Linked DNA regions of Rhodospirillum rubrum ATCC 11170. The protein of the gene in region 1 interacts with the protein of each later gene in a pairwise test. Links are inferred from orthologs where the notes say so. Each region holds a gene or a part of one and is shown on either strand. Other genes may lie near its edges. The genes, in order: recO and recR.

Region 1 (3,255 bases):
CGGCGAGCAGGGCCTCCAGCCCGGCCTTCTCGGCCGACAGCGCGTCATGCTCGCGGCGGATCTCCATCTCCTCAAGCCGGCGCAAGGAGCGCAGCCGCATATTGAGGATGGCCTCGGTTTGCACATCGCTCAGGCCAAAGGCCGCCATCAGCGCCGGCTTGGGTTCGTCCTCCTCGCGGATGATGCGGATCACCTCGTCAAGGTTGAGATAGGCGATCAAGGTGCCGGCCAGCACCTCCAGGCGGTGTTCGATCTTGCCCAGGCGATGGCGCGAGCGCCGGCCAAGCACCACCAGCCGGTGATCAAGAAAGGCGACCAGCGCCTCCTTCAAGCCCAGCACCTTGGGCACGCCGTCGCCATCAAGCACGTTCATGTTCAGATTGAAGCGGATCTCCAGATCGGTCAGCCGGAACAGCTGCTCCATCAGGGTCTCGGCATCGACGGTGCGGTTGCGCGGTTCGAGCACCAGACGCAGGTCATCGGCGGATTCATCGCGGACATCGGCAAGGATCGGCAGCTTGCGGCCGTTGATCAGCTCGGCGATGCGCTCGACCAGCTTGGCCTTCTGAATCTGATAGGGAATCTCGGTGATAACAATCTGATAGAGGCCGTGGCTCAGATTTTCCTTTTCCCAGCGCGCGCGCAGCCGCATGGCGCCGCGGCCGGTGCGATAGGCCTCGGCGATGGCCTGGGGATGCTCGGCCAGCACGCCGCCGGTGGGAAAATCGGGGCCTTTGACGAAGCTCAGCAGGGCTTCGGGCGGACAGGCCGGCACCTTGATCAGATGCAGCAGCGCCTCGCACAACTCGCCGACGTTATGGGGGGGGATATTGGTCGCCATGCCGACGGCGATGCCCGAGGAGCCATTGGCCAGAAGATTGGGGAAGGCGGCGGGCATCACCACCGGCTCGTGATCCTCGCCATCATAGGTCGGGCGGAAATCGACGGCGTCGTCGTCCAGCCCCTCCATCAGGGCGCTGGCGACGGCGGTCAGCCGGGCTTCCGTATAGCGCATGGCGGCGGCGTTATCGCCGTCGATATTGCCGAAATTGCCCTGGCCTTCGACCAGCGGATACCGCACGGCGAATTCCTGGGCAAGGCGAACCATCGCCTCATAGACGGCGGCGTCGCCGTGGGGGTGATACTTGCCGATCACATCGCCCACGACGCGGGCGCATTTCTTGAACCCCGAGCCGGGATCGAGCTTGAGCATGCGCATGGCATAAAGCAGCCGCCGATGAACCGGCTTCAACCCATCGCGGACATCGGGCAGCGACCGCGACACGATGGTCGACAGCGCATAGGCCAGATACCGCTCGGAGAGCGCTTCGCTCAGCGGCGTTTCGCGGATCTCCAGGGGTTCGGGAACGGGGCCTTTGCTCATCGGGATCGGATCCTCTTTCTCAACGCACCATAGACATCACCGGTCCGCCGCTGACCACCGGCGCAACCGTTCGACAAACCTCTGCCGGCTGGCGGGCAATCCCCGCCCCTGGGGCGCCAGAACATGCCCCTCCAGGAAATAGCCGCTAAGGCGCAGGCCGTCACCAACCGCCTGGGCGTTCGCCGGAACCTCGGCGGGCGACAGCAGAAAGGCCGGCAGGGCAAGCAGCCGCGCCTGCCACGGCGCGCCCGCCTCCCGCCCGACCGCCCGGCCGCTGCGCGGCGAGACATAGGCGAGATCGCCGCACTCCCCGCTCACGGCGCAGCATGACAGGTCAAGCCCGAAGCCCAAAGCGGCGAGCAGCCCGATTTCCCAGCGCACGAAGGCCCCCGCCCAGACCAGGGGGGTGCCCTCCCCGCCCTCGGCCAGGGCGTCGAGCAGCGCCAGGGTCGCGTCATAGACATCGGCCTGGGGGGCGCGTTCGGGCAAGACCGTTTCGGCCAGGGCACAGGCCGCCGCCAGGGCGGCCAGCCGGTCGCGATCATCCAGCAATCCCCCGGCCACCCCGGCCAGAAGCTCGACGACAAGGCTGCCCAGATGATCTTCCAGGCGGGCCTTCCACGTGGCCTGAACCAGGGATCCCGGCTGAAGGGCGGCGCGCAGCCGCTTGCCGCGTCCGCCGCGGACGATGCCGGAATGGCGCCCATGGCCGGCGCTCAGCAGGCTGACGATCACCCCATCCTCGCCATGGGGCCGGGCGGCCAGCACGATTCCCCGATCGCTCCATTCGATCACCCGACGGCGACCTTTTCCAGCTAGACCAGCAGCACCGCCACCCCGGCCATCAGGCAGAGGATGCCGCAAAAGACCAGGAGCGCCACCAGCCAGCGCGGCAGACGGCTTTGGGCGCGGCCGCCCAGCACCAGGAACTGCGCCACTCCGGCCGTCAGCAAAACCAGCCCCAGGGGATTAAGGCCGCCGCTCACCGCGCGCCCCGCTCAGACATCGAAATCAAGTCCCCATTCGGAATACTGGTCGCGATCGTCCCACAGCCGGTCGTTGACCTTGACGTGAAGGAACAGATGCACCGGGCGTTCCAAAATCTCGGAAAGCTCCACGCGGGCGGCCCTGCCCAGGGCCTTGATCCGCGCGCCGCCCTTGCCGAGGAAAATCGCCCGCTGGCTTTCGCGCTGCACCAGCACCGTCTGGTCGATGCGCACCGAACCATCGGCGCGCTCGCGCCAGGATTCGGTCACCACCGCGGCGGCATAGGGCAGTTCCTCGTGCAACTGCAAGAAGACCTTTTCGCGGGTGATCTCGGCGGCCAGCAAACGCTGGGGCAGATCGGAGACCTCGTCCTCGGGGAACATCCACGGGCCGGCGGGCACCCGCTCGGCCAACCATGCCAACACGTCGTCGCAGCCGCTGCCGGTCAGCGCCGAAATCATGAAGACTTTTTCAAAGGGCAAAGCCGCATCCAGGCGCGAGGCCATTTCAAGCAGGCGCGAGCGTTCCAGGGCATCGACCTTGTTGAGCGCCAGAAGGGCCCGGCGGCCGGTGGCTTTCAGCTTGGTCAGGATCTCTTCGACCTCGGCCGTGATGCCCTTATGGGCATCGATCACCAGCAACACCAGATCGGCTTCCAGGGCGCCTTCCCAGGCGGCGGCGACCATGGCGCGATCGAAGCGCTTGCGCGGCTGGAAGATTCCCGGGGTATCGACGAACACCACCTGGGCTTCGCCAACCATGGCGATGCCGCGCACCCGCGAGCGCGTCGTCTGCACCTTGGGCGAAACGATGGTCACCTTGGAACCGACCAGTCGGTTCACCAAAGTGCTCTTGCCGGCGTTGGGGGCGCCGATGACGGCGAC
Region 2 (3,273 bases), 1.8 Mb from region 1 along the record:
CGGGGGCGGGAGCGATGGTGGTGGTCGTCGTCGAGTAGCCCATGCTCCCCGTCGGAGCGGAATACCCGGTCCCCACCGTGGGGGGAGGCGCATAGCTCGGGTTTGACGGCAAAGGGGTGATCGTCGTCGTTGTCGTCGAATAGCCCGGCGTCGCGGACGGCACCGTCACCGAGCGGTAATGAACACCCTCGGCGGTGGTCGGGGCCGCCGGGCTCGTCGGGGCCCCATAGCCGGGTGCGGTCGTCGCCGGGGCGGTGGGGCTATAGGGCGACATGGCGCTATAGGGCGTGCTGCTCTCGCGCATGGGCGGCACCAGAATCTCGCTGGAGCTTTGGGCGTGGGCCTGCCAACCCAGCGTCGTTATCAGGGTCGCGGCCAGGGTCGCTTTGGTCAGGCTATGCATGGGGGTCGGTCCTTCCTTGGAACGGCTTCTTGCGGAGCCACGTCTGTTCCTCGCGGTGCGAACGAAAGGGCTCCCGGTTGCCCAACGCGCGATCGTCGGATTTGTTGCGCTGTCCCGGCGCGGCGCGGGGCGAAGAATCAGGGTTTGGTGGGCGCCTCGCCCATATCGATGCCCTGGGGGCCGGGGAAGCGCAGGAACAGGGCGCGGGCCAGCGGCACCAGGGCATCCATCAGGTCGCGGCCGTCATCGACCAGCAGGGCCCGCCCCTCGTAGACGGTGCGGCCCTCGGCGGTGATGGTGACCGAAAGCCGCTTCTCGATCATCGTCGGCGGGGCGCCTGGGCCGATATCGCCCGCCGGAGCCTTGCCCATCGCCAGCCCGCCCGGGGTGCTCCAGCCGAAGCGATAGCTGACCCCCGCCGCCGGCGCCATGTCGCTATACGAGGACATGGTGGTTTCCAGCCCCACCCGCCAAACGGCGCGACGGGCCTCGGTCCCGGTGATCCAGCGATGGCCATGGCGGGTGAGCAGCGGCGCGACCACATTGGCCGCCGCCTGGAAAGCCGGATCGGCGGCCTGGGCGCGGTCGCGCGGCGTGATAGCGAAGGTGGTAGGGGCGGGGGCGGGGGGCAATTGATGGGTGCGCTCGACGCGCACGGCGGCCTGCTTGGGCGTGGACGGGGCAGAGCCGGCGCAGGCGGTCACCAGGGACACCAGCAAGGCCGCGACAAGGGGAAGAAAGGGGAAACGGCGCATGGCGGGCTCTTTTGGCGATGGTCGGGGGAGGGATCGGCTCTGCCGCGTCCCGGCGGCGCGCTCAGGGGGCGCGATCGGACGGCGCGGTCAAACCGGGCGACGGGCGCGCAGGGCGGCGGTCAGGGTGCCATCGTCCAGATAGTCCAACTCGCCGCCCACGGGAACCCCCTGGGCCAATCCCGATACGGTTATTCCCTTTGGCTCGATAAGATCGGCGATGACATGGGCGGTGGTCTGCCCCTCGACGGTGGCCGGCAGGGCCAGGATGACCTCGACCACCGGGCCTTCGGCGACGCGGGCTGCCAAGCGATCAAGACCAAGATCCTCGGGACCGACGCCATCGATCGCCGAGAGCAGCCCGCCCAGAACATGGTAGCGCCCGGAAAACACCCCGCCGCGTTCAAGGGCCCAGAGGTCGGCGACATCACGCACCACGCAGATCAGCGTTCCGTCGCGGCGCGGATCGGCGCAGATCGAACAGGGCGCGCGGGTGTCGAGAGTGCCGCAGACCGGGCAGAGGCGGACCGAGGCGGCGACCGCGCCCAGGGCCTCCATCAAGGGGTCCATCAGGCTCTCGCGCCGCTTGAGCAGATGCAAAGCGGCGCGCCGGGCCGAACGGGGACCCAATCCGGGCAGTCGGGCCAGCAGGCCGATCAGACGGTCGATCTCTCCCGCGGACACCGGGACCCTCCGGACAAAAGACGTGGGATCAGAAGGGCAGGCTCATGCCCGGCGGCAGCTTCAGCCCGCCGGTCAGTTCCGACATCTTTTCCTTCACCATCTCGTCGACCTTGGCCTTGGCGTCGTTGAAGGCGGCGACGATCAGGTCTTCCATGACCTCGGTTTCCTTGGGATCGACCAGCGAGGGATCGATCTTGATCGAGCGCACGCCGCCCTTGCCGTCCAGGGTTACCACGCACATGCCGGCCGCCGACTGGCCGCTGACGTCCATCGCCTTCAGCTCTTCTTGAACTTCGGCCATGCGGGTTTGCAGCTGCTGGGCCTGCTTGAGCATTTGCCCGATGTTTTTCATGTCTCGTCGTCTCCGATGAATGGGTCGAACAGATCGTCTGGATCGGCGCCCGCCGGGGTGTCGAAGCCGGGCGCGCCATAAGCCTCGCCAGGATCGCCGAGGAGGTCGGGCGAATCGGCCTCGGCCGCGACGGCTCCGGGATGCTCGCGAATGGTTCCGATCACCGCCCCGGGAAAGCGGTCCAGCACCGCCTTGACCAGCGGATGGGCATGGATATCGGCCTGGGTGGCATCATGCAAGGTCGGCTGTCCGGGACGGTCGGTCAGCGTCACCATCCACCGCCGGCCGGTCCATTCGCCGAGCAGGCGGGTGATCTGGCCGGCCAGTTTGGCCGGCGCGGCGGGCAGGGGATGGATCTCCAGCAGCCCAGCCTCGGGATCATAGCCCACCAGTTCGACATCGCGATACAGATGGCCGGTGACCACGGCTTCGCGCTTGCGCCGGAACAGATCGACGAGCAGGGCGAAGCTGCGCGGCACCGGGTCGAAGGCGCCGGCCGGATCGGCGGCCGGTGGGGCCGGCGGGGGCGGGGGCGGGGGCGGGGGATCGGGGGCGACCTCCACCGGCGCTACGGCCAGGGCGCCGCCGCCGGCGTTCGATTGCGACGGGCGGGACGGGCGCGGCGGCTCGTCGGCCCGGGACGGCGGCGAAGGGGGAGGCGGCGCGGCGGGGGGGGGACCGGCGGGCGAGTGGGGGGCCGGCGGGCGGGGGGCGGCGGGCTGGGCACCGCCGGCGATCATCTTCAAGGCCTCCTCGGGGGTGGGCAGGTCGCTGGCATAGGCCAGACGGATCAGCACCATTTCGACGGCCTGAAGCGGCACCGGGGCGCCGCGCGCCTCGCCCAGGCCTTTGAGCAGGATCTGCCAGCAGCGGTTCAGCACCGCCATCGACAAGCGCTCGGCCATCGCCCGGCCACGGGTGCGCTCGGCCTCGGGAACGGCGGCATCCTCGGCCGAGACCGGCACCACCTTCACCCGCGTCATCCAATGGACGAGATCAAGCAGATCTTGAACGATGACCAGCGGATCGGCGCCCAGGGCGTATTGCCGATCAAGGAGGTCGAGGCTTTCGGCGATGCGGCC

Evidence for each region.
Region 2: the proteins of recO (region 1) and recR interact in binary tests that used the Escherichia coli proteins (3 or more experiments, as listed by UniProt). The link is inferred for Rhodospirillum rubrum ATCC 11170 from one-to-one orthologs.

Annotation. Positions count from the first base shown.
Region 1 is NC_007643.1:2,147,408-2,150,662, forward strand. Bases 301-3,245 are described here. They hold recO (DNA repair protein RecO), read right to left. Parts: upstream 2,180-3,245; coding sequence 1,421-2,179; downstream 301-1,420. Other genes in these bases: parC (DNA topoisomerase IV subunit A), read right to left, coding at 301-1,384; RRU_RS19865 (hypothetical protein), read right to left, coding at 2,200-2,370; era (GTPase Era), read right to left, coding at 2,383-3,245. Also shown: more of parC, read right to left, coding at 1-300; more of era, read right to left, coding at 3,246-3,255. UniProt on the Escherichia coli protein: Involved in DNA repair and RecF pathway recombination.
Region 2 is NC_007643.1:3,994,373-3,997,645, forward strand. What follows is about bases 43-3,005. They hold recR (recombination mediator RecR), read right to left. Parts: upstream 1,840-3,005; coding sequence 1,246-1,839; downstream 43-1,245. Other genes in these bases: RRU_RS17920 (hypothetical protein), read right to left, coding at 43-403; RRU_RS17925 (hypothetical protein), read right to left, coding at 541-1,158; RRU_RS17935 (YbaB/EbfC family nucleoid-associated protein), read right to left, coding at 1,868-2,191; RRU_RS17940 (DNA polymerase III subunit gamma/tau), read right to left, coding at 2,188-3,005. Also shown: more of RRU_RS17920, read right to left, coding at 1-42; more of RRU_RS17940, read right to left, coding at 3,006-3,273. UniProt on the Escherichia coli protein: May play a role in DNA repair. It seems to be involved in an RecBC-independent recombinational process of DNA repair. It may act with RecF and RecO.